Regions from separate parts of the Streptomyces sp. NPDC056580 genome, predicted to be linked through region 1. Evidence: predicted binding sites of a transcription regulator. Region 1 holds the regulator's gene; the other holds the start of a gene.

What was found. The regulator HspR, encoded in region 1, represses chaperone genes until heat shock. The targets are predictions, from matches to a motif close to TTGAGNNNNNNNNNCTCAA.
Region 2: a site for HspR is predicted at 6,101-6,119, ahead of lon (endopeptidase La). Genes of this name have one in related genera too.

Annotation. Positions count from the first base shown of each region.
Region 1 covers NZ_JBHTVE010000005.1:211,139-227,112, forward strand. The annotation lists gene ACFQ9Z_RS12325 (YbjN domain-containing protein) at 1-298, opposite strand, end outside; gene clpB (ATP-dependent chaperone ClpB) at 470-3,067, opposite strand; gene ACFQ9Z_RS12335 (pyridoxamine 5'-phosphate oxidase family protein) at 3,209-3,622, shown strand; gene ACFQ9Z_RS12340 (hypothetical protein) at 3,789-4,124, opposite strand; gene ACFQ9Z_RS12345 (hypothetical protein) at 4,121-4,309, opposite strand; gene ACFQ9Z_RS12350 (helix-turn-helix transcriptional regulator) at 4,514-5,497, shown strand; gene ACFQ9Z_RS12355 (LuxR C-terminal-related transcriptional regulator) at 5,547-6,599, opposite strand; gene ACFQ9Z_RS12360 (sugar ABC transporter substrate-binding protein) at 6,772-7,878, opposite strand; gene ACFQ9Z_RS12365 (heat shock protein transcriptional repressor HspR) at 8,187-8,645, opposite strand; gene dnaJ (molecular chaperone DnaJ) at 8,653-9,822, opposite strand; gene grpE (nucleotide exchange factor GrpE) at 9,856-10,518, opposite strand; gene dnaK (molecular chaperone DnaK) at 10,515-12,353, opposite strand; gene ACFQ9Z_RS12385 (MraY family glycosyltransferase) at 12,448-13,467, opposite strand; gene ACFQ9Z_RS12390 ((Fe-S)-binding protein) at 13,661-15,943, shown strand.
Region 2 covers NZ_JBHTVE010000008.1:399,087-415,060, forward strand. The annotation lists gene ACFQ9Z_RS20625 (multifunctional oxoglutarate decarboxylase/oxoglutarate dehydrogenase thiamine pyrophosphate-binding subunit/dihydrolipoyllysine-residue succinyltransferase subunit) at 1-3,055, opposite strand, end outside; gene ACFQ9Z_RS20630 (sensor histidine kinase) at 3,358-4,479, opposite strand; gene ACFQ9Z_RS20635 (response regulator transcription factor) at 4,476-5,216, opposite strand; gene ACFQ9Z_RS20640 (spermidine synthase) at 5,326-6,003, opposite strand; gene lon (endopeptidase La) at 6,142-8,562, shown strand; gene ACFQ9Z_RS20650 (lysozyme) at 8,690-9,514, opposite strand; gene ACFQ9Z_RS20655 (MarR family winged helix-turn-helix transcriptional regulator) at 9,743-10,234, shown strand; gene ACFQ9Z_RS20660 (hypothetical protein) at 10,245-11,033, opposite strand; gene ACFQ9Z_RS20665 (nitrate- and nitrite sensing domain-containing protein) at 11,418-14,171, shown strand; gene ACFQ9Z_RS20670 (roadblock/LC7 domain-containing protein) at 14,168-14,665, shown strand; gene ACFQ9Z_RS20675 (DUF742 domain-containing protein) at 14,662-15,072, shown strand; gene ACFQ9Z_RS20680 (ATP/GTP-binding protein) at 15,053-15,700, shown strand; gene ACFQ9Z_RS20685 (styrene monooxygenase/indole monooxygenase family protein) at 15,725-15,974, shown strand, end outside.

The DNA of each region.
Region 1 (15,974 bases):
TCCAGTCGTCGACGGACTCCAGCAGCTGCGGCTTCTCGTCGATCTTGTGGGGGCGGTCGTAGAAGGTCCGGACCGAGAAGACCGCCTGCTCATCCTCCCCGCGGAACATGAAGTACGTGCGGAACTGCTCCCAGGGCGCCGCGAGGTCTCCCTCCTCGTCGACGACGTACTTCAGCTCCATCTGGTCGAGGAGCTGCTTCACGAGGTCCTGATCCGGGACGACGGGGCCCACCGGTCCCTGGGGCTGCGGTTCTGGCTGGCCCCCGAAGTTCGGAATCGAGGACGGGTCGATGCTCACCGTGTTTTTCCCTTCATTGGATCCCGCCATCCTCCCCCATGCGGGGAGGGGGGTGGCAAGCCCCGACGCGGCCTGTCAGCCCAGGGCTGACATGATCCGGCCGGACCGGCCGCACGGCGCCCGCCGGAGCGGCCGGGGGCAGGCGCCGCCCCGGCGGGCCGGCCGTCCGGCTCAGAGCGTCTTGCCCGTCGCCGGGCCAACGATCAGGCCCCCCTCGAAGCGGTCCACCCGGACCGTGTCGCCGTCCTTGACCTCGCCGGAGAGGATCTCCTTGGCGAGGCGGTCGCCGATCGTGGTCTGCACGAGCCGGCGCAGCGGACGGGCGCCGTAGGCCGGGTCCAGTCCCTCCTCGGCGAGCCAGGCCAGCGCCGCGGGCGTGATGTCCAGGCTGAGCCGGCGCTCGGCCAGCCGCCTGGCCAGCCGGTCGATCTGGAGCTTCGCGATCCGCTCCAGCTCGGGCTTGGTGAGCGCGGTGAAGACCACCAGGTCGTCGAGCCGGTTGAGGAACTCCGGCTTGAAGGAGGCGCGTACGACCTCCAGTACCTGCTCCCGCTTCTCCGCCTCGCTGCTCACCGGGTCGACCAGGAACTGGCTGCCCAGGTTGGAGGTGAGCACCAGGATGGTGTTGCGGAAGTCCACCGTGCGGCCCTGACCGTCCGTCAGCCGGCCGTCGTCCAGCACCTGCAGCAGGACGTCGAAGACCTCGGGGTGGGCCTTCTCCACCTCGTCCAGCAGCACCACGCTGTACGGGCGCCGCCGCACCGCCTCGGTGAGCTGGCCGCCCTCCTCGTAGCCGACGTAGCCGGGGGGCGCGCCGACCAGCCGGGCCACGCTGTGCTTCTCGCCGTACTCCGACATGTCGATGCGGACCATGGCCCGCTCGTCGTCGAAGAGGAAGTCGGCGAGCGCCTTGGCCAGTTCGGTCTTGCCGACACCGGTCGGGCCCAGGAAGAGGAAGGAGCCGGTGGGGCGGTCGGGGTCGGCGATGCCGGCCCGCGAACGCCGCACGGCGTCGCTCACCGCGCGCACGGCCTCGGTCTGGCCGATGAGGCGCCGGCCCAGCTCGTCCTCCATGCGCAGCAGCTTCTGCGTCTCGCCCTCCAGCAGCCGCCCGGCGGGGATGCCGGTCCAGGCGCCGACGACGTCGGCGATGTCGTCCGCGCCGACCTCCTCCTTGACCATGGTGTCCCGGGCGACCTCCTCCTCGGCCTCGGAGGCGGCCTCCAGCTCCTTCTCCAGCTCCGGGATCCGGCCGTAGAGCAGCTTGGCCGCGGTGTCGAAGTCGCCGTCGCGCTGGGCGCGTTCGGCCTGGCCGCGCAGGTCGTCCAGGCGCTCCTTCAGCTCACCGACCCGGTTGAGGGACTGCTTCTCCTTCTCCCAGCGGGCGGTCAGGCCGCGCAGCTCCTCCTCCTTGTCGGCGAGGTCGCGGCGCAGCTTCTCCAGGCGCTCCCGGGAGGCCGGGTCGGTCTCCTTGGCGATCGCCAGCTCCTCCATCTTCAGCCGGTCGACGGAGCGCTGGAGTTCGTCGATCTCCACGGGGGAGGAGTCGATCTCCATGCGCAGCCGGGAGGCCGCCTCGTCGACCAGGTCGATGGCCTTGTCGGGCAGGAAGCGGGAGGTGATGTACCGGTCGGAGAGGGTGGCGGCGGCCACCAGGGCGCTGTCCGCGATCTGCACCTTGTGGTGGGCCTCGTAGCGGCCCTTGAGCCCGCGCAGGATGGCGATGGTGTCCTCGACGGTCGGCTCGGCGACCAGCACCTGCTGGAAGCGGCGCTCCAGGGCGGGGTCCTTCTCGATCCGCTCCCGGTACTCGTCCAGGGTCGTGGCTCCGACCATGCGCAGCTCACCGCGGGCCAGCATGGGCTTGAGCATGTTGCCCGCGTCCATGGCGGAGTCGCCGCCCGCGCCGGCGCCCACCACGGTGTGCAGCTCGTCGATGAAGGTGATGACCTGGCCGTCGGACTCCTTGATCTCGGCGAGCACGGACTTCAGCCGCTCCTCGAACTCGCCGCGGTACTTGGCGCCGGCCACCATCGCGCCGAGGTCCAGCGCGACCAGCCGCTTGTCCTTCAGCGACTCGGGCACGTCGCCCTTGACGATCCGCTGGGCGAGCCCCTCCACGACGGCGGTCTTGCCGACGCCGGGCTCGCCGATGAGCACGGGGTTGTTCTTGGTACGGCGGCTCAGCACCTGCACCACCCGCCGGATCTCCTGGTCCCGCCCGATGACCGGGTCGAGCCGGCCCTCGCGGGCGGCGGCGGTGAAGTCGGTGCCGAACTTCTCCAGGGCCTTGTACTGACCCTCGGGATCGGCGGTGGTCACGCGGCGTCCTCCCCTGGCCTTGGTGAAGGCCTCTTCGAGCTTCCTGGCGTCGGCACCCTGCTTGCGGAGCACCTCGCCGGCCGCGCCGCCCTTCGCGGCGACGCCGATGAGCAGGTGCTCGGTCGACAGGTACTCGTCGCCGAGCGCCTTGGCCCGTTCCGAGGCGTCGGCGATGACCGCGAGCAGCTCGCGGTTGGGCTGCGGGGGCGCGACGGTGGAGCCGGTCACGCTGGGCAGTCCGGCCAGCACCCGCTCGGCGCCGGAGCGCACGGCGGCCTGGTCGGCCTCGACGGCGGCGAGCAGGTCGGTGATGTTCTCGTTGTCCTGGCCCTGGAGCAGAGCCAGGAGCAGATGAGCGGGGGTGAGGTCCGGGTGCCCCTCGGTCACCGCGCGGTTGCCGGCGGCGTTGATCGCGTCCCGGCTCCTGTTGGTCAGCTCGGCGTCCACGTGTCCGTTCTCCTCCTCGGCGTCGGCTCGACGGCCAGGCCCTTCCCAGTGCTGACTAGATCAGCGTACACAAAGTTGAGTCTATTCCGCTCAAGGCGGGGCAGCGCACGGGATGGGGAAATCAGCGGCTAGGTTTCGGCCATGGCCAAGCACTCCGTAGACCCGGCTGCCCCGGACGAGCCCTATCTCGCCTTCTGGCGGGAACGGCATCTGTGCACCCTGACGACCCTGCGCCCGGACGGGAGCCCGCACGTGGTCCCGGTCGGGGTGACGTACGACCCCGCGGCACGGTTGGCCCGGGTGATCACCAACGGGGGCAGCGCGAAGGCGGCCCACGTCCGCGCGGCCGGCGACGAGGGCGCCCGGGTCGCGGTGTGCCAGGTGGACGGCCGGCGCTGGGCCACGCTGGAGGGCCGGGCGCGGGTGCGCGAGGACCGCGAGCGGGTGGCGGAGGCGGAGCGGCGGTACACCGAGCGCTACCACCGCGTGCCGGCGGAGAACCCGCGGCGGGTGGTGATCGAGATCGAGGTCGAGCGGGCGCTCGGACACGGCTGACCCGGGCCGCCCCGCAGACGGCGGCCATCGATTTCCGGCCAGTGTGGGAACGCGCCCATACGTGGAAATGTCAGCGCAAACTGCAGCGGCGTCACCGTGTTCAGGTCACGGTGACGCCGCTGCGGGGGGAAGCACCTGAGCGATCTTTTACGACGGGGGAATCGCGTCAGGCACTGCGGGGGGTGGCTGAGATGGTCGTGAGCTCCGGGTCCTCCGGCTCTGCCAGCCGATGGTCCCGTTGGTCCAGGTTCACAAAGATCATGCCGTAGCGGATGGCGCACCGCACCGGCTGCGGCGCCCCGCGCGGCTTGCGCAGGCACCGGTAGGCCCGTACGTCCTCGTCCTCGTCCCGGGTGACGACGACCGGCTCTCCGAAGACGGTCACCATCAGCGAGTCACCACTGTGGGGGATGGCGGTGACCAGGTCGATGAAGTGCCAGCCGGAGCGGTAGGCGGTGGCCATCTCCCGCCTGAAGGACCGGTCGTCGGGTGGGGTGGTCATGCCCTCGCACCCGCCCGGACGGTGTCCCAGCCGAGATCCTGCCCGGACGCGGTCTGGCTGGTGCGCGGCGTGATGTCCCAGCCGAGGTCCAGCGCGGAGTCGGCGTGACCGGCCGGCCGTACGATGTCCCAGCCGAGGTCCAGCGTGCTCACCGTGCCGAAGACCAGTCCTGTGGAGAAGGCCACGGCAAGTACTGAGCGAAGCATTCTCTTGCACATGATGGGCTTCGTCCTCACTTCCCCTGTGTCTCTCCCCCGCCTTGAAGACGATGGCTCATCAAGCCACGTCAAAGCCACAGAAGCGGTGCATCATGTTCCTGCATGTACAGGACCCTGGGGGGTGGAGATTTGCCTAATACTCACACGAACGAGACACATCATCCTCACGGGATGACGGATCTCTGTGAAGACGGCAAGCGCCTGTACGCCGACGCGCTGCGGCTGGGACGCGTCGCCCGCCCGGAGGCGGAAGCAGCCCCCTGCCTGCTGGAACTCGCGCTGCTGCACCCCGATCCGGACGATCCGAAGTGGCTGCGGCCGGTACCGCCCGCCGCCGCGCTCGCCCAGCGTCTGCACCCGATCGAACGGGAGATCCAGGAGCGCAGACACGCCGCGATCGAACTCACCGATTCCTTCGAGCCATTCATGGCCATCAGCGCCCAGAGTACGGGGGACACCAACGCGGTCACCGTGCACGAGGGCATCGAGCGGATCAACGCGGCCATCGAACGGGCCACCGCCGACTGCCGGCACGAGGTGCTCACCGTGCAGCCCGGCGGCGGACGCAGCGAGAACGTCCTCGGCATCGCGCTGAAACGGGGTCAGGCCGTCATCGAACGCGGGATCTCCATGCGGACGCTGTACCAGCACACCGTGCGGCACAGCCAGGGGACGCTCGCGTACGCCGAGATCATGGCCAAGGGGAAGGTCGAGATACGCACGCTCGAGGAGCTGATCGAGCGTCTGATGATCTTCGACCGGGAGGTCGCCTTCATCCCCGCCCGCGACGACCGCCAGGTGGCCCTGGAACTGCGGCACCCGGCCCTGGTGGCGTACCTGGTGAAGGTCTTCGAACAGCTCTGGCGGCGCGCGGTCCCGCTCCTGGAGGAGCCCGCCTACGCGCCCCCGGTCGACGGCGTCACGGGGGTGCAGCGCTCCATCGCCAAGCTGCTGGTCGAGGGACACGTGGACGAGGCGATCGCCCGCCGCCTCGGCATGAACGTACGGACCTGCCGGGCCCACATCGCCAAGCTGGCCGCCGCCCTCGGCAGCGGCAGCCGCGCCCAGCTCGGCTACCTCATAGCCCGCTCCGGGCTGCTGGACCAGGAACCGGACCCCGAGCCCGGCCTGCCGGCCCCGGCACCGCACGGCTGACGGCCCGCCCCGGTGAGGCGGCGCGGGAGCCGTGCCCGGCGCGTACGGCTCAGCGCACGCCCGAGGACTCCTGGCCGGGCGCTCCCAGCGCTGCGGGGGCGGCCGGCGGGCCGCTGTGCGGAGGCCGGTCCAGGCCCACCTGGGCGATCCGCACGCCCAGTTGGGTACGGCTGGCCGCGCCGAGCGTGTCCGAGAGCCGGGCGATGTGCGCCCGGCAGGTGCGCACGCTGATGCCGAGGCGTTCGGCGATCACCGCGTCCTGGTGCCCCTCGGCGAGCAGCGCCGCGATGGACCGCTCGCGGTGCGAGATGCCCTCGATGCCGGTGTCGGGCAGCGGGGCCGTCAGCGGCAGCGCCAGCCGCCACAGCCGCTCGAAGACGGTCACCAGGTACTCCACGAGGGCCGGGTGCCGCAGCTCCAGGGCCATCGTGCGCTCGGCGTTGGCGGGGATGAACGCGACCGTGCGGTCGAAGAGGATCAGCCGGTCGATGACCTCGTCCAGGGTGCGGGCCTCGACCGTGCCGCCCATCAGCTCCAGGTAGTTGAGCAGCCCCTGCCCGTGCCGGGCCACGTGCGTGTACAGGTCGCGCATGCGCACGCCCCGGCCGCGCAGCGCGAGCGCCCGGTGCAGCCCCTCGGTCAGCTCGTCCTCGCGCCGGATGCCGCCGGGCTGCACGGTGAGCACCTCCGCGGCGCACGCGGCGGTCGCCTCGTCCATCGCGGCCTGGATGCGGGAGAGCCCGTCCAGCACCCGGATGGCCGTGCCCTCACCGGACGCCGACAGCGCCTGCAGCTGCGTGCCCAGGCCCGCGTACCACTCGAAGGCGGCCACCGCCGAGCCCACCCGGCGCTGGCTCTCCCTGACCTCGTCGTGGACCCCGCGCAGCAGCCTGGTCATGACCTCCTGCGGCGAGGTGGGCACCAGCCAGTCCATGTCGTCGGGGTCGGGGTGCAGCAGGGCCAGTTCCAGCAGACAGGGCACCGGCCCGGCGTCCGTGCGCGGCACCCGCCCCCGGCGTACGGCCCGGGAGTACACCCGGTCCCCGGCCTCGCACAGCCGGTCGGCACCGTGAGGATGCTCCTCCGTCCCGTGCCCGGCCATCGCCCATTCCACCCCCGGTTGCTGCCACTTCCGCAGCGCAACTATGCGCGGCCGGGATCGGGTCCGCAACACGGCTCCGGCCGCCCCGGGCGGGGAAACCAGCCGGTATGCGCCGTTGCGTACGGTCTTCCGCCCGCCGCGGCAGCAACAAGCTGCAAGGGTGGGACGTGGGCTACTTCAGGCCGATCGACGCGCAGGCCGCCTTGTACTTGGCCGTGCAGATGTCGCCGACCGAGTAGATGCCGTCGGCGATGACGGTGTCCTTGATCTTGGACCGGGTCAGGGCGCTCACCTGGACGAGCCGGGACGGAATGTCCTTGTCGGTGGGGCTGTCGACGCGGTCCTGGGTCAGGGCGTCGAACTGGATGTCCTTGCCCTGCACCTTGGTGACGGCCATCTGGGCGGCGGCCTCGGCCTCGTCCGGGTAGGACTTGTAGACGCTCATGTACTGCTCACCGGCCACGATGCGCTGCACCGCGTCCAGTTCGGCGTCCTGGCCGGTGATCGGGGGCAGCTTGGTGACACCGGCCGCCGTCAGGGCCTTGATGACCCCGCCCGCCATGCCGTCGTTGGCGGAGTAGACCGCGACGATGTTGTCCTTGCCGATACCGGCGATCGCCTTGGCCATGTTGGCCTCGGCGTTCTCCGGCTTCCAGTCCGTGGTGTCGAAGGACTCCGCGATGTCCACCTTGCCCTTCAGCTCCGACAGCGCGCCCTGCTTGAACTGCTTGGCGTTGGGGTCGGTGGGCGAGCCGTTCATCATGACGATCTTGTCGGAGGTGTCCACGCGCGAGCCCAGGGCCTCCAGCAGCGAGCGGCCCTGCACCTCGCCGACCAGCTCGTTGTCGAAGGAGATGTAGGCGTCGATCGGGCCCTCGGCGAGCCGGTCGTAGGCGATGACGGGGATGCCCGCCTCCTTGGCCTTCTTCACCTCGCCGACGATGCCGTGCGAGTCGACCGCGTCGAGCAGGATGACGTCGACCTTGTCGTCGATCATCGTCTGCATCTGGCCGGCCTGCCGGGATGCGTCCGCGTCCGCGTTGGCGTACTGGACCGTGCCCTTCTTGTGGGTCAGTTCGGCCACCTTGGCCTTGATGATCGGGTAGTCGAACTTGTCGTAGCGCGTGTTCGCCTTCTCCGGCAGCAGCAGACCGACGGTGACGTCGTCGCCCTTCGTCGGGCTGGCGCTCGCACCGTCCCCCGTCGCGTTCAGCACGCCGCACCCGGCGAGCGAAAGGATCATCGTGGACGCGGCCACGGATATGGCGATACGACGCATTCGAGGGCTCACTTCAGGTGCGATCCGGACGTGGGTGCTGCTTTACGACCCAGGTGTCTGAAAAGACAACGCGGCGCGCCCACCCGGCGTCAAGCAGAACTACTTAACGAGTGCGCAACAGCACGCTCCGCTGCACCTGTGAAGGAGGAGCGGAATCCCCTCCAAACACTCTTTACGGACCCTCCACGCAAAGGAAGTTCATGGAAGGGCAAAGATCCGCCCAGCCGGCGGCGGCCGCGGCGCACGCGAAAGGGGCCGGGGACGGTCACCCGTCCCCGGCCCCTGCCGGTGCTCGCCGCGGCCTGCGGTCAGTCGGCCTGCTGCTGCCGCTTCGGCCGCCACACCACCAGCGCGCTGGTCTGCTGGACCTCCTGATACGGCACCAGGTCGCGCCGGTAGGAGGCGTGCACGGCCGCCTCGCGCTGCCGCATCGCGGCCGCCGCGCCGTCCAGGGCCGCCTGCAGCTCCGCGACGCGGGACTGCAACGCGGCGACCTGGTTCTCCAGTTCGATGATGCGCTTGATTCCGGCCAGGTTGATGCCCTCGTCCTGCGACAACGTCTGCACCTGGCGGAGCAGTTCGATGTCACGGGCCGAGTAGCGGCGGCCCCTCCCCGCCGTGCGGTCCGGGGAGACCAGACCCAGACGGTCGTACTGGCGCAGCGTCTGCGGATGGAGACCGGAGAGCTGGGCCGCCACCGAGATGACGTAGACCGGGGTCTCCTCGGTCAGTTCGTACGGATTACGCCGACGGCCGGGTGTGTCCATGGGGCGCTCAATCTCCCTTCGCGGCCTCGAACAGCTCCGCCCGCGGGTCCTCCCCCGCGGTCGCCTCGCGATACGCCTCCAGCGCGTCACGAGCCTTCCCCGACAGGTCCTTCGGCACACTCACCTCGACGGTGACCAGCAGGTCGCCGCGGGTGCCGTCCTTGCGGACCGCGCCCTTGCCCCGGGCGCGCATGGTGCGCCCGTTCGGGGTGCCGGGCGGCAGTTTCAGGGTGACCGCCGGGCCGCCGAGGGTCGGGACCCGGACCTCGCCGCCGAGGGCCGCCTCGGCGAACGTGACCGGCACGGTGACGGTGAGGTTGTCGTCCCTGCGTCCGAACACCGGGTGCTCGCCGACGTGCACGACCACGTAGAGATCGCCCGCCGGTCCGCCCCGCTCGCCGGGCGCGCCCTTGCCGCGCAGCCGGATCCGCTGCCCGTCCGTCACGCCGGCCGGGATGCGGACCTGCATGGTGCGCGAGGACTTGGCACGGCCGCTGCCCTTGCACTCCATGCAGGGGTGCTCGGCGATCAGGCCGCGGCCCTTGCAGTCGGGGCAGGGGTCGGTGAGCGAGAACCCGCCGCCCGAGCCCCGGGCCACCTGTCCGGTGCCGACGCAGGTCGGGCACACGCGCGGTGTGCCGTTCTTGTCGCCGGTGCCCGAACACGCCTTGCAGGGCGCCTGGGAGGACATCCGCAGCGGCACCGTGGCGCCCTCGATGGCCTCCGTGAAGCTCAGCGTGACCTCGGTGTCGATGTCCTGGCCGCGCCGCGGCTGGGTGCGGGTGGCACCCGTGCCGCCGCGGTTGAACAGGCCCCCGAAGACGTCGCCGATGCCGCCGCCGAAGCCGCCCGAGCCCTGTGCGTTGCCCCCGAAGAGGTCGCCCAGGTCGAAGTTGAAGTTGCCGCCGCCGGCGCCCGGCCCGGGGCGGAAGCCGCCGTTGCCGAACAGGGCGCGCGCCTCGTCGTACTCCTTGCGCTTCTTCGGGTCGCCGAGGACGTCGTTCGCCTCGGAGATCTCCTTGAAGCGCTCCTCGGCCCTGGCGTTGCCCTTGTTGGCGTCCGGGTGGAACTCGCGGGCGAGCTTCCGGTACGCCTTCTTGATCTCGGCCTCGGTGGCGTCCTTGGGGACGCCGAGGACCTTGTAGTAGTCCTTCTCGATGAAGTCCTTGGTGCTCATCCCCGACGTCCCTCCTTCCTCGCGGTGATTACGTCAGCCCTCCTCCGGGCCACCGTTCTCCTTGTCGTCGGCCGCCTTCGCCTCGGTGCTCTCCTCGGCGCCCTCGGCCTTGACCGTCTGCGCGCCGGGCTGCGGTTCGGCGACGGCCACCCGCGCGGGGCGGATGGTGCGCTCGCCGATGCGATACCCGGGCTGCAGGATGGCCACGCACGTCGTCTCGGTGACGTCCGGCGCGTAGCTGTGCATCAGGGCCTCGTGGATCGTCGGGTCGAAGGGCTCGCCCTCCTTGCCGAACTGCTGCAGGCCCATCTTGGCCGCGACGGTCTCCAGCGACTCGGCCACCGACTTGAAGCCGCCGACCAGTTCGCCGTGTTCCCGTGCCCGGCCGATGTCGTCGAGCACGGGCAGGAGCTCGGTCAGGAGGTTCGCGATGGCGATCTCCCGGACCGCGACCCGGTCGCGTTCGACGCGGCGGCGGTAGTTCTGGTACTCGGCCTGCAGGCGCTGGAGGTCCAGGGTGCGCTCGTTCAGCGCCGTGCGCACCTGGTCCAGCTGTGCCACCAGACCGGCGTCTGCGGTTGCGTCCCCGGCCGGGGCCGCCCCCTCCTCGGGGGCGGCCTTCGGCTCGGCGTCGTCAGGGGTGGCGCCGGAGGGGACGTCGGGCTTCTCTTCGAAGCCCGGGGTCTCCTCCGTCACGCGGCACCGTCCTTGCGCTCGTCGTCGACGATCTCGGCGTCCACGACGTCGTCGTCCGCCTTGGCCTCGCCGCCGGGCGCGCCACCGGCGGCCTGGGCGGCCTGGGCGTCGGCGTACATGGCCTGGCCCAGCTTCTGCGAGACGGCGGCGACCTTCTCGGTGGCGGTGCGGATCTCGGTGGTGTCCTCGCCCTTGAGCTTCTCCTTCAGCTCGGCGACGGCCTCCTCCACCTCGGTCTTCACCTCGCCCGGGACCTTGTCCTCGTTGTCCTTGAGGAACTTCTCGGTCTGGTAGACGAGCTGCTCGCCCTGGTTGCGGGTCTCGGCGGCCTCGCGGCGGCGGTGGTCCTCCTCCGCGTACTGCTCGGCCTCCTGGCGCATCCGGTCGACCTCGTCCTTCGGCAGCGAGGAGCCGCCGGTGACGGTCATCTTCTGCTCCTTGCCCGTGCCCAGGTCCTTGGCGGTCACGTGCATGATGCCGTTGGCGTCGATGTCGAAGGACACCTCGATCTGCGGGACGCCGCGGGGCGCCGGCGGCAGACCGGTCAGCTCGAACATGCCGAGCTTCTTGTTGTAGGCCGCGATCTCGCGCTCGCCCTGGTAGACCTGGATCTGCACCGACGGCTGGTTGTCCTCGGCCGTGGTGAAGATCTCCGAGCGCTTGGTCGGGATCGTGGTGTTGCGCTCGATGAGCTTGGTCATGATGCCGCCCTTGGTCTCGATGCCGAGGGACAGCGGGGTCACGTCGAGGAGCAGGACGTCCTTGACCTCACCCTTGAGGACACCGGCCTGGAGCGAGGCGCCGATGGCGACGACCTCGTCCGGGTTCACGCCCTTGTTGGCCTCCTTGCCGCCGGTCAGCTCCTTGACGAGCTCGGCGACGGCGGGCATGCGGGTGGAGCCGCCGACCAGGACGACGTGGTCGATCTCGTTGATCGAGATGCCGGCGTCCTTGATGACGTTGTGGAACGGCGTCTTGCAGCGCTCCAGCAGGTCCGCGGTGAGCTGCTGGAACTGGGCGCGGGTGAGCTTCTCGTCCAGGTGCAGCGGGCCCTCGGCGGACGCGGTGATGTAGGGCAGGTTGATCGAGGTCTCGGTGGACGAGGACAGCTCGATCTTCGCCTTCTCGGCGGCCTCGCGCAGACGCTGCAGGGCCATCTTGTCCTTGGCCAGGTCCACGCCGTGACCGGACTTGAACTGCTGCACCAGGTAGTCGACGACGCGCTGGTCCCAGTCGTCGCCACCGAGGTGGTTGTCACCGTTGGTGGCCTTCACCTCGACGACGCCGTCGCCGATCTCCAGGAGGGACACGTCGAAGGTGCCGCCACCGAGGTCGAAGACGAGGATCGTCTGGTCGTCCTTGTCGAGGCCGTACGCGAGGGCCGCGGCGGTGGGCTCGTTCACGATGCGCAGGACGTTCAGACCGGCGATCTCGCCGGCCTCCTTCGTCGCCTGGCGCTCGGAGTCGTTGAAGTAGGCCGGGACGGTGATGACCGCGTCCGTGACCTTCTCGCCCAGGTAGGACTCGGCGTCCCGCTTCAGCTTCTGCAGGATGAAGGCGGAGATCTGCTGCGGGTTGAAGTCCTTCCCGTCGAGCTGGATCTTCCAGTCGGTGCCCATGTGGCGCTTCACCGAGCGGATGGTCCGGTCCACGTTCGTGACCGCCTGGCGCTTGGCCACCTCGCCGACGAGCACCTCGCCGTTCTTCGCGAAGGCGACGACGGACGGCGTGGTCCTGGCACCCTCGGCGTTGGTGATGACGGTGGGCTCGCCGCCCTCCAGAACGCTGACGACGGAGTTAGTCGTGCCCAGGTCGATGCCGACCGCACGTGCCATGGTTGATTCCTCCAGCTGACTTGAGTGGAACAGGCTCAAGTGTGCATGAGGAGACCCGCGCGGTCAACAGACCTGAGTCAACGGGACTCAAGTCTTATCCGCTCCTTACACGCAACTGCCCTCTGACCTGCGTCGACACACTTCGACGAGGCGGTTGGACAGGAATGCGAAGGAGTACGAGGACGGCGAGCACCACCCCGCCGGCCACCCACAGCACCGCCCTCTCCCCGGTCCACCCCGTGTGCACGAGCACTCCCACGAGCACCGAGGAGAAGGACCCGGCGCCCAGCAGCACCACCGCGCCCGGCGGGGTCGGCCCGAGCCGCCGCAGCCGGTGGGCCAGGTGGTCCGGGCCCCGCCTGAGCAGCGGCCGGCGGGAGAGGAGCCGGGCCAGGACGACGAGCAGGAGGTCGGCGGCGGCCACGGCGCTCAGGCTGAACACCACACCCGCCGTCCGCTCTAGCCCGTACCCCGCGCGCGTGAAGACGACGGCCGAGGAGAGCAGGAACCCGGTGAAGAGCGATCCGCAGGCCCCCAGCCCCACGCGCGCGGGGTGCCAGTTGTGCATGAGGAAGCCGGTCAGCGCGGCGGCGAACACGCTGAGCAGCACGGCGAGCCCGTCCATCAGCTCCGCCGCGGCGCAGACCCCCGCCCCGAAGGCGGTGACCACCCCGACGGTCCCGGCCAGCCCGTCGGCGTGGTCGAGCCCCTTGAAGGCCAGCGTGGCGAGGACGATCCAGCCCACGGCCAGCAGCCCGCCCCAGGCGCCCGTCTCGTCGTACGGCACCACGCCGGCCGCCGCGACGGCCGCGCCGGTGACCAGTACCCGCGCCCGCAGCCGCCACACGTCGGCGACCAGCCCCAGCAGGGCGATCCCGGCGGCGACGGCGAGCAGCCGGCCGACCCCGTCCCCGAACGGCGCGATCCCGGACCACTGCCCCGCCCAGGCGACCAGACAGGTGACGGCCACGACGGCCACTCCGCCGAGCACCGGGAGGGGCCGCTGCCGCCGCCGGTCCACGATTCCCGCGCGCAGCGCGGGCAGCCGGAGCAGCGCCGCGAGCACGGCGGTGAGGAGGAGGGCGGCGCAGGCCGCGGCGATCCCGTAGAGCACGGCTCTAAGTTAGGCGCGAAAGTAGCAATTCGGTACGAATAACACGATCTGATTGCCGGTCGGCTCAGGCACACCTCAGCGACCCAGATCACCTCGCGCCTGGCTACAGTGCGAGTAAAGATGCGGGTAGTCTCGAACGGACTGCATAAGTTACCGCTTAGTAATTTCCCTCGCAGGCCCGAGGAGCCCCGAAATGCAACTCGCCGCGATCATCGTGTCGCTGGTTCTGATCGTGGTCGGCGTGGCCCTGTTCGCCCGCGCCCTCCTGCAGATCTACAACTTCATGCGGCTCGGCCAGAACGTGCCCGCGGGCACCCGGACCGACGAGCCCGGCCGGCGCACCGTCACCGTGGTCAGGGAGTTCCTGGGCCACACCCGGATGAACCGCTGGGGTGTCGTCGGCGTCGCGCACTGGTTCGTGGCGGTCGGTTTCTTCTCGCTGCTGCTGACGATCGTCAACGCCATCGGCCAGCTCTTCCAGGCCGACTGGATCCTGCCGGTCATCGGCGACTGGGCGCCGTACAACGTCTTCGTCGAGTTCATCGGCACGATGACGGTGCTCGGCATCCTCGCCCTGATCGTCATCCGCCAGCTCACGCACCCGCGCAAGCCGGGCCGCAAGTCCCGTTTCGCCGGCTCCAACTTCGGCCAGGCGTACTTCGTCGAGGCCGTCATCCTCATCGTCGGCGTCTGCATCTTCATGCTGCACGCGCTGGAGGGCGCCCAGCACCACGTGGACGGCTACGAGGCCTCGTTCTTCATCTCGTACCCGGTCGTCCACTGGCTCGAGGGCATGGACGTCTCCACGCTCCAGAACCTCACCTACTTCTTCGCGGGCCTGAAGATCGCGACCTCCTTCATCTGGATGATCACGGTCGCCCTGAAGACCGACATGGGTGTGGCCTGGCACCGCTTCCTCGCCTTCCCGAACATCTGGTTCAAGCGCAACGCCGGCGGTGAGACCTCCCTCGGCGCGCTGCTCCCGATGACGTCCGGCGGCGAGCCGATCGACTTCGAGGACCCGGGCGACGACGACGTCTTCGGCGTCTCCCAGGTCGAGCAGTTCTCCTGGAAGGGCCTGCTGGACTTCTCCACCTGCACCGAGTGCGGCCGCTGCCAGTCGCAGTGCCCCGCCTGGAACACCGGCAAGCCGCTCTCCCCGAAGCTGCTGATCATGTCCCTGCGGGACCACGCCCACGCCAAGGCGCCGTACCTGCTGGCCGGCGGCGGCAAGACCGTGGAGGGCGAGGAGAAGGCCTCCGAGGAGCAGCTCAAGGACGTGCCCGCCGCCGCCCTCGCGGAGGCCGAGCGGCCGCTGATCGGCACCGCCGAGGAGAACGGCGTCATCGACCCGGACGTGCTGTGGTCCTGCACCACCTGCGGCGCCTGCGTCGAGCAGTGCCCGGTGGACATCGAGCACGTCGACCACATCGTCGACATGCGCCGCTACCAGGTCATGATCGAGTCCGCGTTCCCGTCCGAGGCGGGCACGATGCTCAAGAACCTGGAGAAGAAGGGCAACCCCTGGGGCCTGGCGAAGAAGCAGCGCCTGGAGTGGACCAAGGAGGTCGACTTCGAGGTCCCGGTCGTCGGCAAGGACGTCGAGGACCTCAGCGAGGTCGAGTACCTCTACTGGGTCGGCTGCGCCGGCGCCCTGGAGGACCGCGCCAAGAAGACCACCAAGGCCTTCGCCGAGCTGCTGCACATCGCGGGCGTGAAGTTCGCGATCATGGGCGGCGACGAGAAGTGCACCGGTGACTCCGCCCGCCGCCTGGGCAACGAGCCCCTGTTCCAGGAGCTCGGCATGGAGAACGTCATGGCCCTCAACACGGCGTTCGGCGAGGAGCTGGACGACGACGGCAAGGTCACGGCGGAGTCGAGGAAGCCGAAGTCGGCGAAGAAGATCGTCGCCACCTGCCCGCACTGCCTCAACACCCTCGGCAACGAGTACCCGCAGCTCGGCGGCGACTACGAGGTCATCCACCACACCCAGCTCCTGCAGCACCTGGTGGACGAGGGCAAGCTGGTCCCGGTCACCCCGGTCGAGGGCGTCATCACCTACCACGACCCGTGCTACCTGGGCCGCCACAACAAGATCTACACGCCCCCGCGCGAGATCATCGGCAAGGTCCCCGGCCTGCGCAACGAGGAGATGCACCGCCACAAGGAGCGTGGCTTCTGCTGCGGCGCCGGCGGCGCGCGGATGTGGATGGAGGAGCGCATCGGCAAGCGCATCAACAACGAGCGCGTCGACGAGGCCCTCTCCCTCGACCCGGACATCGTCTCCACCGCCTGCCCGTTCTGCCTCGTCATGCTGACCGACTCGGTCAACGGCAAGAAGAACGACGGCAAGGCCAAGGAGTCCATCCAGGTCGTGGACGTCGCCCAGCTGCTCCTCGACTCCGTCAGGACGCCGGTCGACCCGGCGGGCGAGGCGGAGACGGAGAGCGAACCGGAGCCCGAGCCGGTGAAGTGACCACCCTCCGGACGGCCCACGGCTGAACGGC
Region 2 (15,974 bases), on a different contig from region 1:
CCCACATGACGAGCGCGTCGGGGCGGGCCAGCGAGTAGCCGTACTCGAAGCCCATGACCGCGTACTCGGAGAGCAGGGAGTTGTAGACGTTGTACCGGGCCTGGTCCTCGGCGAGGTACATCAGCGGCGTGAACTCCTCGCCCGTCTCGCGGTCGATGAGGACCGCGTGACGCTGGCCGAAGGTGCCCCGCTGGGAGTCCTGGCCGGACAGGCGGACCGGGGTGCCCTCCAGCAGGAGGGAGCCGACGGCGAGGGTCTCGCCCATGCCCCAGTCGATCGTGCCGTCCTCGACCATCGCCGCCCGGCGCTGCAGCTGCGGCAGCAGACGCGGGTGGACGTGGAAGGAGTCGGGGATGTTGACCTGGGACTCGGCGATCCGCTTCACGACCTCCGTGGAGATCGCGGTGTTCACGGCGACCGGGAAGTCGGCCTGCGGGTCCGGCACCGGGCCGGAGGCCGGCTGGGACGTGGCCTCGCGGACCTCCGTGAAGACCTTCTCCAGCTGGCCCTGGTAGTCCTGCAGGGCCTGCTCGGCCTCTTCCAGGGTGATGTCGCCGCGACCGATCAGGGACTCGGTGTAGAGCTTGCGCACCGAGCGCTTCTTGTCGATCAGGTCGTACATCAGCGGCTGGGTGAAGGCCGGGTTGTCCGACTCGTTGTGACCGCGGCGGCGGTAGCAGATGAGGTCGATCACCACGTCCTTGTTGAACGCCTGGCGGAACTCGAAGGCGAGCCGCGCGACGCGCACGACGGCCTCCGGGTCGTCGCCGTTCACGTGGAAGATCGGGGCCTCGATCATGCGGGCCACGTCCGTCGCGTACATGGAGGAACGCGAGGACTCGGGGGCCGCGGTGAAGCCGACCTGGTTGTTGATGACGATGTGGACCGTGCCGCCGGTGCGGTAGCCGCGCAGCTGCGACATGTTCAGGGTCTCGGCCACCACGCCCTGGCCCGCGAAGGCCGCGTCGCCGTGGATCGCCACCGGCAGGACCGTGAAGTCCGTGCCGCCCTTGTTGATGATGTCCTGCTTGGCGCGGGCGATGCCCTCGATGACCGGGTCGACGGTCTCCAGGTGGGACGGGTTGGCGGCCAGCGAGACCGTGATCTGCTCGCCGTCCAGGCCGGTGAAGGTGCCCTGGGCGCCGAGGTGGTACTTCACGTCGCCGGAGCCGTGCATCGACTTCGGGTCGAGGTTGCCCTCGAACTCGCGGAAGATCTGCGCGTACGACTTGCCGACGATGTTGGCGAGGACGTTCAGGCGGCCGCGGTGGGCCATGCCGATGACGACCTCGTCCAGGCGGGACTCGGCCGCCGAGTCGATGACCGCGTCCAGCAGCGGGATGACGGACTCGCCGCCCTCCAGCGAGAAGCGCTTCTGGCCGACGTACTTCGTCTGCAGGAAGGTCTCGAAGGCCTCCGCCGCGTTCAGGCGGCGCAGGATGCGCAGCTGCTCCTCGCGCTCCGGCTTGGAGTGCGGGCGCTCGACACGGTCCTGGATCCACTTGCGCTGCTTGGGGTCCTGGATGTGCATGAACTCGATGCCGGTGGTGCGGCAGTACGAGTCGCGGAGCACGCCGAGGATGTCGCGCAGCTTCATCATCGACTTGCCGGCGAAGCCGCCGACGGCGAACTCGCGCTCCAGGTCCCACAGGGTGAGGCCGTGCTCGGTGATGTCCAGGTCGGGGTGCTTGCGCTGCTGGTACTCCAGCGGGTCGGTGTCGGCCATGACGTGGCCGCGGACCCGGTAGGAGTGGATCAGCTCGAAGACCCGGGCGGCCTTGGTGACGTCGTCGTCGTGCGAGGCGTCGATGTCCTTGAGCCAGCGGACCGGCTCGTAGGGGATGCGCAGCGCCTCGAAGATGTCGTCGTAGAAGCCGTTCTCGCCGAGCAGCAGGTTCGCGACCTGGCGGAGGAACTCGCCGGAGGCGGCACCCTGGATCACCCGGTGGTCGTAGGTCGACGTGAGCGTCATGACCTTCGAGATGCCGAGCTTGTTCAGCGTGTCCTGGCTGGTGCCCTGGAACTCGGCCGGGTAGTCCATGGAGCCGACGCCCATGATCACCGACTGGCCGGGCATGAGGCGCGGCACGGAGTGGACGGTGCCGAGGCCGCCGGGGTTGGTCAGCGAGACCGTCACGCCGGTGAAGTCGTCCATCGTCAGCTTGCCGTCGCGGGCGCGGCGGACGATGTCCTCGTAGGCCTGCCAGAACTCGAAGAAGTTCAGCGTCTCGGCCTTCTTGATGGCGGCCACGACGAGCTGGCGGTCGCCGTTGGGCTTCACCAGGTCGATGGCCAGGCCGAGGTTGACGTGCGGCGGCTTGACGAGGGTCGGCTTGCCGTCCTTCTCGCCGAACGAGTGGTTCATCGACGGCATGGCCTTGATGGCCTGCACCATCGCGAAGCCGATCAGGTGCGTGAAGGAGATCTTCCCGCCCCGGGCGCGCTTCAGGTGGTTGTTGATGACGATCCGGTTGTCGAACAGCAGCTTCACCGGGACCGCGCGGACCGAGGTGGCCGTCGGCAGCTCCAGCGAGGCGTTCATGTTCTTCGCGACGGCGGCGGACGGACCACGCAGCGTCACGTACTCCGGACCCTCGGGCGCCTCGGCGGCGGGGGCGGCCTTGGGCTTCGGCTGAGCCGGCGCCTGTGCGGGCGTCGCCGGCTTGGCCGGGGCGGGGGCCGCCGCCTTCGCCGCGGGGGCGGGAGCGGAGGGAGCCGGAGCGGCGGCCGGGGCCGCGGCGGGCTTCGGGGCGGCCGCAGGCGCCGCAGCGGGAGCGGCCTGGGCCGGAGCGGCGGGCTGGGCCGGGGGAGCCGGGGTGGTGGTCCCTGCGGCCCCCGCGCCCGCAGTACCTGCCGGAGCCGACGCGGCAGGCGCGCCCGGCTTGTAGTCGGCGAAGAAGTCCCACCAGGCACGGTCTACCGAATTCGGGTCCTGGAGGTACTGCTGATAGATCTCGTCGACGAGCCACTCGTTGGGACCGAACGCGGCAGCGGGGTTCTTCCCGGCTTGGTCGTCGGTCGAGATGCTCGAGTTACTGGGGGACTGTGGCGACACGGCGGCAACCGCCCTCTTCCGCTTCACAAGGTTATGGACAGCGGGAATAAAGGCTACGCCCCCAAGACCGCGAAGGTCAGGTCGGGCCCGTTCATCGTCGCGTAAGTCACATCGAAAATCTTGTTTCAGGGCTTGAAATGGCGGGAAACAAGCGTGGTTCCGGGTGCGTGAGTCGATGTGCGGGATCGCCGAGCCGGGCCCGGCGCCGCCGGTCGGCGTGCGTGTCCTGGGCCTGCCCCTGATCACACGTGTCCGGCTGCGCGGACGCTCGTGGATCTTGGTGTTCCGGTCCGGACCCTACGTCAACTCTGGACGGAAGTCAGTCCCGGAAGAGTGACGATGATCCGGCAGCCCCGTACGGATTCGGCCACACCGATCCGGCCGCCGTGGAGATCGACGGCCCACCGGGCGATGGCCAGCCCGAGGCCGGTGCCGCCGTCGCTGCCCGGCCCGTGCGGCCGGGACACGGCGCCGCGGTTGAACCGCTCGAACACCCGGTGCCACTCGGAGCGCGGGATGCCCGGACCCTCGTCCAGGACCTCGAGCTCCAGCGAGTCCGGCTGCGGCCCGCGCCGCGCCTTCACGGTCACCCGGCCGTGCGGCGGGCTGTGCTTGACCGCGTTGTCGATCAGGTTGGCGACCACCTGGTGGATGCGCTCGGGGTCCGCGTGCGCGGTCAGCTCCGGCGGGGAGACGTCGAGGTGCAGGTGCACGTCCGTGCGGGTGTGGCTGCCGGACCCGGAGGCGATGCCCGCGCGCGCGGAGGCGACCATGTTGGCCTCCTTCAGCACGCCCGACAGGTACGGCCACACCTCGAAGCGCCGCAGCTTCAGCGGTACGACGCCGTTGTCGAGCCGGGACAGGTCCAGCAGGGTCTCCACCAGCCGGCCGAGCCGGTCGGTCTGCTTCAGGGCCGTCCGCATGGTCTCCGGGTCGGCCTCGGTGACCCCGTCGACGATGTTCTCCAGCACCGCGCGCAGGCCCGCGATCGGGGTGCGCAGCTCGTGCGAGACGTTCGCCACCAGCTCCTTGCGCTGGCGGTCCTGGGCCTCCAGCTCGTCCGCCATGACGTTGATCGTCTCGGCGAGATCGCCCAGCTCGTCGCGGCGGCCCTCACTCACCCGCCGGGTGTAGTCACCCTGCGCGATGGAACGGGCGACCGTGTTCATCTCGCCCAGGGGCGCGGTGAGCGAATGGGCCACGAACTGCGTTATCAGCAGTGTGGCGATCATCGAGAAGACCGTGATGAAGCGCAGCTCCGTCTTGGTGTGCACCGCGATCATGGACAGACCGGTGGTGATCAGCACCGAGATGACGACCAGCGCGCCCAGTTTGGTCTTGATCGAGAACGGGCGTACGCCGCCCCAGGGTTCCTCCGTCGGGCTCCCGGGGCTCCTCCGTGCGGCCTCCCGCCCTGCGCTCATGGCGTCGGCGTCTCCAGGGCGTACCCGACACCGTGCACCGTGCGGATCCGCTCCGCGCCGATCTTCCGGCGCAGCGCCTTGATGTGGCTGTCCACGGTCCGGGTGCCGGAGGCGTCCGCCCAGTCCCACACCTCGGCCAGCAGCTGCTCCCGGGAGAGCACCGCGCGCGGGGTGTTCGCCAGGCACACCAGCAGGTCGAACTCGGTGGGCGTGAGGTGGACGTCCTCGGACCTGACCCGCACCCGGCGCTGCGCGTGGTCGATCTCCAGCTCGCCGAGCCGCAGGATGCCCGAGCGGGGCGTGGAGGCGGCGATGGCCGCCCGCTCCACCCGCCGCAGCAGGACGTGCACCCGCGCGGCCAGCTCGCGCATCGAGAACGGCTTGGTCATGTAGTCGTCGGCGCCGACCCCGAGCCCGACCAGCATGTCGGTCTCGTCGTCGCGCGCGGTGAGCATCAGCACCGGCACCGGGCGCTGGGCCTGCACGCGGCGGCAGACCTCCAGGCCGTCGAAGCCGGGCAGCATGATGTCGAGGATCAGCAGGTCGGGCTGCCAGGCCTCGGCCGTGTCCACCGCGGCCGGCCCGTCGGCCGCGGTCTGTACGAGGAATCCCTCCGCGCGCAGCCGGGCCGCGATGGCGTCGACGATCGTGGGATCGTCCTCGACCACCAGGACCCGGCGCTGCGCGCCGGGCGTGGTCGTGGCCGCGCCGGTCTGGGAGGTGTGTGTCTGCTCCATCGCCCGCCCCTGTTGCTTTCCGGGATCAGTGGGGTGATCCCATGACTGCGATTGACGCTTGAATGATCCGCGCCAGGGCAGCACATTACGGGGACCGGCCGCGCCGTCGCTATCCAGGGCGGACGGCGAGGTGCACGGCGTCCGGAACGCCCCGGGCAACGGGGACCTCTTCGGTACGCACCTGACGGAACCCGGCATTCCGCAAGGTTCCTTCAAATTCCGGAGACGGTTCGGCCGACCATACTGCGAACACCCCGCCGGGTCTCAACGCCCTTGCGCACGCGGCGAGTCCGGCCGGCGAGTAGAGGCCGTCGTTGCTCTCGGTGACGGTCCAGCCCGGCCCGTTGTCGATGTCGAGGCACAGCGCGTCGAACGTGTCCGAGGTCTCTTCGAGATAAGCGACGAGATCCGCCTCGACGATCCGGGTGCACGGATCGGCGAGCGCCTTCGCGGAGATCTCCGCCAGCGGCCCGGCGCGGTGCCAGTCCACGACGGCGGGCTCGCGCTCGACGACCGTGATCCGTCCCCACCGTCCGCCGGCCGCGGCGTGCGCGAGCGAGAAGCCCACGCCCAGCCCGCCGATCAGCACCTCCGGCGCCGGGCGCCCGTCCAGCGCGTCGTACGCGGCGTCCACCAGCAGCCGCTCCGAGCGGCCGTCGGAGGTGTCCATCAGGAAGCAGCCGTTGGCGATGATCTGCAGCAGCGCGCCGTGCCGGCGCAGCACCACCTCGCCGTACGGGCCTTCGCGGCGGTCCAGGACCACGGGGGAGTCGTACAGGGCAGTCATGCGCCCATCCTGCTCCGGACCGGCCGCTCGGGCACCGCGATTTCCGTGATCGCTCACAGCGAACGGGGAGCCGGGAACAACCGCGGGGCTCCAGACATTGAGTCGGCATAGCTCAATTTGACTGCCTAAGGGGAGATCATGGCTGATGAGTCCACGGCGTTCACGCTCGTACTGCCGGTGCTGCCGCTCGACGACGAGGTCGTGCTGCCCGGCATGGTGGTCCCGCTGGACCTGAGCGACGCCGAGGTCCGGGCCGCGGTGGAGGCGGCACAGGCCGCCGCCCGCTCGGAGCCCGGCAAGCCCAGGGTCCTGCTGGTGCCGCGCGTCGACGGCACCTACGCGAAGACCGGTGTGCTGGGCACCGTCGAGCAGGTCGGCCGGCTGGCCGACGGAGACCCCGGCGCGCTCGTCCGCGGCCGCGGCCGGGTGCGCATCGGCGCCGGTACGACGGGCCCCGGCGCGGCCCTGTGGGTGGAGGGTGCGCGGATCGAGGAGACCGTGCCCGACCCGCTGCCCGGCCAGGTCGCCGACCTGGTCAAGGAGTACAAGGCCCTGGCCACCGCGTGGCTGCGCAAGCGCGGCGCCTGGCAGGTCGTGGACCGGGTCCAGGCCATCGACGGCGTCTCCGCGCTCGCCGACAACTCCGGGTACTCGCCCTTCCTGACCACCGAGCAGAAGGTCGAGCTGCTGGAGACCGCGGACCCGGTGGCCCGGCTGAAGCTCGCCACCCGGCAGCTGCGCGACCACCTCGCCGAGCAGGACGTCGCCGAGACCATCGCCAAGGACGTCCAGGAGGGCGTCGACAAGCAGCAGCGCGAGTTCCTGCTCCGCCGCCAGCTGGAGGCGGTCCGCAAGGAGCTGCGCGAGCTGAACGGCGAGAGCGAGGGCGAGGAGTCGGACGACTACCGCGCCCGCGTCGAGGCCGCCGACCTGCCGGAAAAGGTCCGCGAGGCCGCCCTGAAGGAGGTCGACAAGCTGGAGCGGTCCAGCGACCAGTCGCCCGAGGGCTCGTGGATCAGGACCTGGCTGGACACGGTCCTGGAGATGCCGTGGAACGTGCGCACCGAGGACGCCTACGACATCCAGGGCGCCAAGGCCGTGCTCGACGCCGAGCACGCAGGGCTCGAGGACGTCAAGGAGCGCATCACCGAGTACCTGGCCGTGCGCAAGCGGCGCGGTGAGCGCGGGCTCGGCGTGATCGGCGGGCGGCGCGGCGGTGCCGTGCTGGCGCTCGTGGGTCCGCCCGGCGTAGGCAAGACAAGCCTCGGCGAGTCGGTCGCGCACGCCATGGGGCGCAAGTTCGTCCGGGTCGCCCTCGGCGGCGTACGGGACGAGGCCGAGGTCCGCGGCCACCGGCGCACGTACGTCGGCGCCCTGCCCGGCCGGATCGTGCGCGCCGTCAAGGAGGCCGGGTCCATGAACCCGGTGGTGCTGCTCGACGAGATCGACAAGGTCGGCTCCGACTTCCGGGGCGACCCGGCGGCGGCCCTGCTGGAGGTCCTCGACCCGGCGCAGAACCACACCTTCCGGGACCACTACCTGGAGGTCGAGCTGGATCTGTCCGACGTGGTCTTCCTCGCCACCGCCAACGTCCTGGAGGCCATCCCGGAGGCGCTGGCGGACCGGATGGAGATCGTCCGTCTGGACGGCTACACCGAGGACGAGAAGATCGTCATCGCCCGTGACCACCTGCTCCCGCGCCAGCTCGAGCGGGCCGGCCTGGACCGGGACGAGGTCACGCTCGACGAGAGCGCGCTGCGCAGGCTCGCCGGCGAGTACACCCGTGAGGCGGGCGTGCGGACCCTCGAACGGTCCATCGCCCGGCTGCTGCGCAAGATCGCGGCCCAGCACGAACTGGGACGGCGGGAGCTGCCGTTCACCGTCCGCGACGAGGACCTGCGCGGTCTGCTGGGCCGCCCGCACCACGTGCCCGAGTCGGCCCAGGACCCGGCCGAGCGCCGTACGTCCGTCCCGGGCGTGGCGACCGGCCTCGCGGTGACCGGCGCCGGCGGCGACGTGCTCTTCGTGGAGGCGTCCCTCGCCGACCCGGAGACCGGCGCGGCCGGGCTGACCCTCACCGGCCAGCTCGGCGACGTGATGAAGGAGTCGGCGCAGATCGCGCTGAGCTTCCTGCGCAGCCACGGCGCCGAACTGGAACTGCCGGTGGCCGACCTGAAGGACCGGGGCGTGCACATCCACTTCCCGGCGGGCGCGGTCCCGAAGGACGGGCCGAGCGCGGGCATCACCATGACCACCGCCCTCGCGTCCCTGCTCTCCGGCCGGCTGGTCCGCACGGACGTGGCGATGACCGGCGAGGTCTCGCTGACCGGCCGGGTGCTGCCCATCGGCGGGGTGAAGCAGAAGCTCCTCGCCGCCCACCGCGCCGGGGTGACCACCGTGATCATCCCCAAGCGCAACGAGCCCGACCTGGACGACGTCCCGGCCGAGGTGCTCGACCGGCTCGACGTCCACGCCGTGAACGACGTCCGGCAGGTCCTGGAGCTGGCTCTCGCGCCCGCGGCGAAGGGTGCGGAGCAGGAGATTCCGGTGGCGGCGTGACGGACGCCCCCGGATGAGGGAGGGCCCGGGTCCCGCGCGGGACCCGGGCCTTCACCGGTGGGTGCTCGACCCCTGCCGCCCCACGGGCCGGCCGGCGTCGGGGAACCCGGGGAGCGGACGGGCGGGATCAGCCGTTGGCCAGTGCCTGCACCCGGTCCAGTGCGCCGTTGAACCTGTCGTGGTCGCCGACGGTAGGTCCGGAGGAGGTGTACTGCCACATCGTGTAGTACGACCAGCCCGCCGGCAGCGTCCCCACGGTCGAGGCGTAGCGGGCGACCCACAGCGGGTTGTTCGCGGCGAAGCCGCCGTAGTTGCCGGTGCAGTCGGTCCACCAGCTCGTCGCCGTGTAGATGACGGCGTCGCGGCCGGTGCGCGCCTTGTAGGTGTTCAGGAAGTCGGCGATCCAGCTGACCATCCCGGACGCCGTCTTGCCGTAGCAGGCGGCGCCGTACGGGTTCCACTCGATGTCCAGCACGCCGGGCAGGGTCATGCCGTCCCGGGACCAGCCGCCGCCGTGGTCGACGAAGTAGTTGGCCTGGGTGGCGCCGCTGGTGGTGTCCGGGGTGGCGAAGTGGTACGCGCCGCGGATCATGCCGACGTTGTACGAGCCGTTGTACTGCTGGGCGAAGTACGGGTTCGTGTAGTACGTGCCCTCCGTGGCCTTCGTGTAGGCCCAGCGGACGCCGCTGTTCCACAGCGTGGACCAGGCGACGTTGCCCTGGTAGCCGGAGACGTCGACGCCCTCGGTCTGGGTGGCGTCACCGGTGCTGGGGGTGCCGTGCTGCCCGTCGTGGGCGGCCACCCCCATGCCCATGGACGCCGAACCGCGGCTGGGGGTGGTCGCCGCCTGGGCGGAGGTGAGCGGAAGGGCGAGGCCGAGCACCGCGAGCAGGGCCGTGACGAGGACGGTGAGCGGGCGCGGACGGAGGGAACCGGGTCTGTGCACGGGCATGACGTGCCTCCGGGGAGTGAGGTGGGGGAAACGTGGGGTGACCGCTGAACCACTGGCGTGGGCATGTCATCGCTTGCCTGTCCAAGAAGCTACGCACGTAGATGACGCCGTGGGAAGGGGATCCGGATGCTGCCGTTGGTCTAAGCCTGCGAAATACTTGAAGAGCTGCGGCTATGACGGCGGTTGGCAAAAACTTTCAGGACCGCGAAACCGATCAGGGGTGCTGACGTGCACGAGGACGCAAACGGCGACGCGCGCCGTGCCACCGGCCAGGTGACGCCCAGTGGTGCAGACCAGGAATTCCTGGCGCTGGAGCGCGAGTTGACCGTGCTGCTCAGGCGGGCCCGGGCCAATCAGGGCGAGATGGCACGCGAGGTGCACCCCGACCTGGAGTCCTCCGCGTACGGCCTGCTCATCCGCCTCGACGAGCTCGGCGGCCAGCGCGCCACCGAACTCGCCGCCTACATCGGCGTCGGCAAGGCCACCATGTCCCGCCAGCTCCGCGCCCTGGAGGAGCTCGGGCTGATCGCCCGCGAGCCCGACCCGGCCGACGGCCGCGCCTGGCTGGTCACCCTCACCGACGAGGGCCGCGGCCGCGTCGGCACGGTCCGCGAGGCCCGCCGCGCCCGCTACGTCAGCCAGCTCGCCCACTGGGACCGCCGCGAGGTGGCGGAACTGGCACGGCTCCTCCACGAGCTGAACGGCGTCATGGAGCGCTGAACGGCCGCGCTCACAGCTCGGCGTACACCACCGTCGCGTCGTCGTGCGTCTTGCCGCGCCCGAGGAACGCCCGCTCCTCCCGGTCCGCCGACTCCAGCTTGCGCACCCGGTCCACCAGCGAGCGGGCGCCCTCCCCGGCGACGAGGGCGAGCAGCTCCGCCCAGTCGCCCGCCCGGAACCACTCCGTCCACCGGGTCGCGCCGTCCGACAGCGCCGCCAGCGCGCGGACCCGGTCGCGCGGAAGGGCGCCGGCGACCGCGCGGGCCGCGACCGAGGGGTCGGCCGCGGCCGTGAAGAAGCCGCCCTCCCGGTTGCGGAGGCCGGCGTCGACCAGCGCGGCGGAGGCCAGCGCGGATCGGGGCAGCCGGGCCAGCCGGTCGTCCAGCACCGGGGTGACCGTGCCGTCGGGGGCCTGCAGGAGCAGCGCCGAGTCGGACAGCACCAGGTACTCCACGAGGTCGGCGGACCAGCGGGCGAGCGCCACGGTTGCCTGCGGGGTGCGCGGGTGAGAAAGGTCACAGGTGTCCGCGTGGGCGTCGGCGGTCCGGGCGATCGCCCGCGACAGGATCTCCGGCAGTGTCAGTTCCTGGCCGGAAACGGTCAGTTCGGCCAGCGCGCCGCCGAGCCGCGACGTGAACCAGGGAACGGAGTGCGTACAGCCCGTCGCGCCGCGCGGCGGCGTCACTCCGTCGAGCAAGATCACGCAGCCGCCCTGACCGCAGGCGGGCAGTGCGACGCCCGCGAAGTCCTCGTTGGGGCGATTCGCGTCGCCGGGTTCCGAAACGAGATCGGTTCGCATCCGGCCAGTCTGCACCAGCCCTTCACAGCCTCCGCCAAAGGCTGGCAACCATCGCCGAATTGGCACGGTCCCGCAGGTCAGGCGCCTGCTTTGGGGGTAAATGACGCACTCCGGCAACGCGTGGTGGCGAATATTGCCAAAGCCTGCCGCGCGCGTCCAACCGGCCCGCCGCGCCAGCGTGGCGCACAGGCCGCCGGAACTTGCCCGCCAACTCCCCTCCGATGTTCACTCCTTCGAGTGGCGGGTCAGGTGATGCGCGACCACTGCCCACCGGCGCTGGGAGGGTCGGAAACCGTATGAACCGGGTATACGCACCACTTGGCCCCGAGACGACGGGGCGCCACCCGGGCCCTTGAGCAGACGAGTTCAGGAATGCGAGCACCGGTGCAGAAGAAGTGGCCTCGGCGCACAGGCAGGCGGACGGCCGGCGAAGGGGACGTCGAGCAGACCCCCGTGGGCACCGGCCGCCCCCGTCACGTGCGCACCCGGCTGATCGTCGCCGTGGCCGTGGTGGCCGCCGCCATCGCCGGAGCGGGAGCACCCTCCCTGCTCACCGCCTCCCAGGACGTCAGTGACTCCCAGGAACTGGTGACCCTGTCCGCCCGTACCCAGGACGCGCTCGCGCTGGCGCACTCGCTCGCCGACGAACGCGACGAGGTCACCGCCTACATAGCCGCGGGCCGCCCCAAGTCCAAGGCGCCCACCGAGCAGCGCAGCGCCCGCGTCGACCGCCAGGCCGAGGACCTGCGCGCCGACCCGGACACCCCGGCCGGCCTGCGCGCCGACCTCGACCGGATCGCCGCCGTCCGGCACGCCGCCCTCACCGGCAAGTCCGACGCGCTGCAGACCCACCAGGCGTACTCCGCCACCATCACCGGACTGCACCGGCTCGCCGGTGAACTGGCCGAGCGGATGCCGCCGCGGGCCGGCGCCGGCGGCCACGCGCTCGCCGAACTGGACTCCGCCGTCCAGCAGTCCGCCGCCGCCCGCGGCCTGCTGCTGGCCGCCCTCGGCGTCCCGTCCACCACCCGGACGGTGATCGATCCCGTCACCGGGCTGCCCGCCACGTCGAGCGAGCCCACCGAGGACGGCCGCAAGCAGCGCGACGCCCTCACCGCCGCCGCCCAGCAGGCCCGGCTGCGCGCCGACGCGGCCCTCGCCGACTTCCGGGAGACCGCCCCCAAGGCGTCCGTCGCCGCGTACGACTCCACGGTCACCGGCCCCGAGGTCAACTCCGCCGACAAGTACCTCGCCGCACTCACCGACCAGCCCACCCTCACCGGCAGCGAGCCCGCCACCAGCGCCAGGAAGCTGGACGCGGCCCTGTCCGCCCGGGTGGACCTGATGCGCGGCGCCGAGTCGGCCCTCTACGAGCACCGCACCGAGGACCTCGAGCGGCTCCGGGACGACGACGTCACCGCGCTGGAGATCCGCATCGCCGTCCTCGGCGCCCTGATGCTGCTCGCCGTAGGCGTCGCCACCGCCATGGCCCGCACCCTCACCCGTCCGCTGTCGGTGCTGCGCCGCGGTTCGGCCCGGCTGGCCGAGGCGGAGGACGCGGCCGGCCAGGAACCGGTCGCCTTCACCGGCCGCAACGACGAGTTCGCCCAGGTCGTCCGCTCGGTCAACGCCCTGCACGCGCGCGCCGCCGCCCTGCAGGAGCGGGTGGCCACCCTGGAGACGGACCGCAAGCACCTGGTCGGACAGCGGCAGAAGATGGCCGACGCCCGCGAGGAACTGCGCGCCGAACTCGACGCCAGCGCGGCCCAGATCGAGCGGCTGCGCACCAGCATCGGCGGCACGTTCGTCAGCCTCGCCCTGCGCACCCTCGGCCTGGTCGAGCGGCAACTGGCCGTCATCGAGGGCCTGGAGGAGCGCGAACAGGACCCGGAGCGGCTCTCCACCCTCTTCAAGCTGGACCACTTCGCCACCGTCATGCGCCGGCACAGCGAGAACCTCCTGGTCCTGGCCGGCACCGAACACGTCCAGCAGCACCACGGCCCGGTCCCGCTGGTGGACGTGGTCCGCGCGGCGGTCAGCGAGATCGAGCGCTACGAGCGCGTCCTCATCGCCGCCCTGCCCCCGCACGCCCATGTGGTCGGCTTCGTCGCCGACGACCTCTCCCACCTGCTCGCCGAACTCATGGAGAACGCCGCCTCCTTCTCCCCGCCGGACCTGTCCGTCGAGGTCTCAGGCTGGCTGCTGGAGTCCGGCGAGGTCATGCTGTCCGTCCAGGACGAGGGCATCGGCATGGCCACCGACCGCCTGGACCGCCTCAACACCCGATTCTCCGAGTTCGACCCCGAGTCGCCCTACGACCAGGAGGGCGAGGACGGCCTCGGCCTCGGCCTCTACGTCGTGGCCCGCCTCGCCCACCGCCACGGCATCCGCGTGCAGCTCCGCGAGCAGAAGCAGGGCGGCATCGCGGCGGTGGTCGTCCTGCCCCGGACCCTGCTCGCCGAGGCCCCCGCGGCGGCGGCCCCGCGCCCGGCCGGCCTCTCGGACACCCAGAGCTTCTCCCTCCCCGGCGCCGACGCCGAGGCCAACTCCAACGTCCTGCACGCCCGCACCAAGGACACCGACCCCCTGGTCGCCCTCGCCGAGAAGGCGGCCCGGGAGGCCGAGGCGGAAGCGAAGGCCCGGGCCGAGGCGGAGGCCGGGGCCGGTCCGGCCGAGGACACCGAGGTGCACACGCGGGCGGAGGCGGAGGAGCGGACCGCCGACGAGGCCGTGACCAGGCCGAAGGAGCCCGCGGAGACCTTCGCCGAGACGACGATGGAGCTGCTGCTCCCGGAGGTCGCCACGCAGCCGGCGGCCGCCGACGGCGAGGACGCCCCACCGGGACCGCCCGCTCCCGCCGACGACAACACCACGCGTGGTGCGGGTGGGACCGAATCCGCCGCCACCGAGGACGAGGCGGTCACCAGCAAGGGCCTGCCCAAGCGCACACCCAAGATCACCGCTCCCGCCGCCGACCAGCCCCGCCGGCGCGGCACGTCCGTCGACGCCGAAGCCCTCCGCCGCAGGCTCGGCGGCTTCCGCCAGGGAGCGCAGGCCGGCTACCGGGACGTCGAGGCGGAGATCGCAGAACGTACCGATGAGACCACGGGGGGCACCGTCGAGGAGGCAAGCAGTTGACCGCGCCCAGTACCTTCGGACTGAGCAGGGAGGCACGCAACCTGCACTGGCTGCTGACCAACCTGGTCGAGGAAGTCCCCGGAATCCAGTCCGTCGCCGTGGTCTCCTCGGACGGCCTGCTGCTCCTGTCGTCCGACCCCGGCCACGCCGAGCAGACCCGCCGGTCCCGCCCGGTGAAGGGGCCCAAGGGCTCCGCCGCCGACCTCGCGACCATCGTCTCCGGCATCGGCAGCCTCACCGTAGGCGCCGCCAAGCTGATGCAGTTCGGCGGGGTCAAGCACACGATGGTGGCGATGGACGAGGGCAGCCTGTTCGTGATGTCCATCAGCGACGGCTCGCTGCTCGGCGTGCACGGCTCCGCGGAGTGCGACATGAGCGTGGTGGCGTACCACATGGCGCTCTTCGTCGGCCGGGCCGGCCACGTCCTGACCCCCGAACTCCGCAGCGAGCTGCGCAAGTCCCTGGAAGCCGAGTCGACGGGGAGCGCCCGATGAGCGGCACGCCGAACAAGCTCCCGGTGCGCGGCGGCGGTCGCAAACCCGCCCGCGTCCGCCCCTACTCGCTCACCGGCGGCCGCACCCGCTTCGGCCACGTCCTCCTCGTCGAGACCTTCGTGGCCGCGCTGGAGGCACCCGAGGAGCGCAAGGAACTGACGAACGGCTCCCTCACCACCCGGGTCATGCCGGAGATGCGGGCCATCGTCGAACTGTGCCGCCGTATGCGCACGGTGGCCGAGATCGCCGCGCTGCTGAAGATGCCGCTCGGTGTGGTCCGCGTGCTGCTGAGCGACCTCGCGGACCAGGGAAAGATCCGTGTGTACGGCACCGGCACCGGTCACGGCACCGGCCGCCCGGACCGCGCTCTGCTGGAAAGGGTGCTGAGTGGACTCCGCCGTCTCTGACGCCACGGGCGTCGCCCCCCTCGTCGCCGGGTTCAGCGAACCCGACGAGGATCTGAAGGCCTGGCAGCAGGACCGCACGCAGGCCCCCATAGCCACGAAGATAGTGGTGGCGGGCGGCTTCGGCGTCGGCAAGACCACGCTGGTCACGGCCGTCTCGGAGATCACGCCGCTGCAGACCGAGGCGCTGATGACCGAGGCGAGCGAGGGCACCGACGACCTCACCGCCACGCCGGGCAAGTCGACCACCACCGTGGCCATGGACTTCGGCCGCCTGACGCTCGACGACGACCTGGTGCTCTACCTGTTCGGCACGCCGGGCCAGCAGCGGTTCTGGTTCATGTGGGACGACCTGGTGCGCGGTGCGATCGGCGCCGTCGTGCTGGCCGACACCCGCCGCCTGAAGGACTGCTTCCCCGCACTGGACTACTTCGAGAGCTGCGGACTGCCGTACGTCGTCGCGGTCAACCACTTCGACGACAGTGAGCTGTTCGAGCCGGAGGACGTACGCGAGGCGCTGACCATACCCGCGCACATCCCTGTCATGATCATGGACGCGCGGCGCCGGATCTCGGCCATCGAGACCCTCCTGGCCCTGGTGGGCCACGCGCTGGACGAAACCCCCGAGTAGTCCCGACCTAGGAGCACCACCCGCATGCGGAAGATACTCGTCGTCGGAGCCGGCCAGTCCGGACTCCAGCTCGCGCTCGGCCTGCAGTCGCACGGCTACGAGGTCACCCTGATGTCGAACCGGACCGCGGACGAGATCCGCTCCGGCCGGGTCATGTCGACGCAGTGCATGTTCGACACCGCCCTGGGACACGAGCGCGACCTCAAGCTGAACTTCTGGGAGACCCAGGCCCCGCGGATCGAGGGCCTCGGCGTCTCGGTCGCGGCCCCCGGTT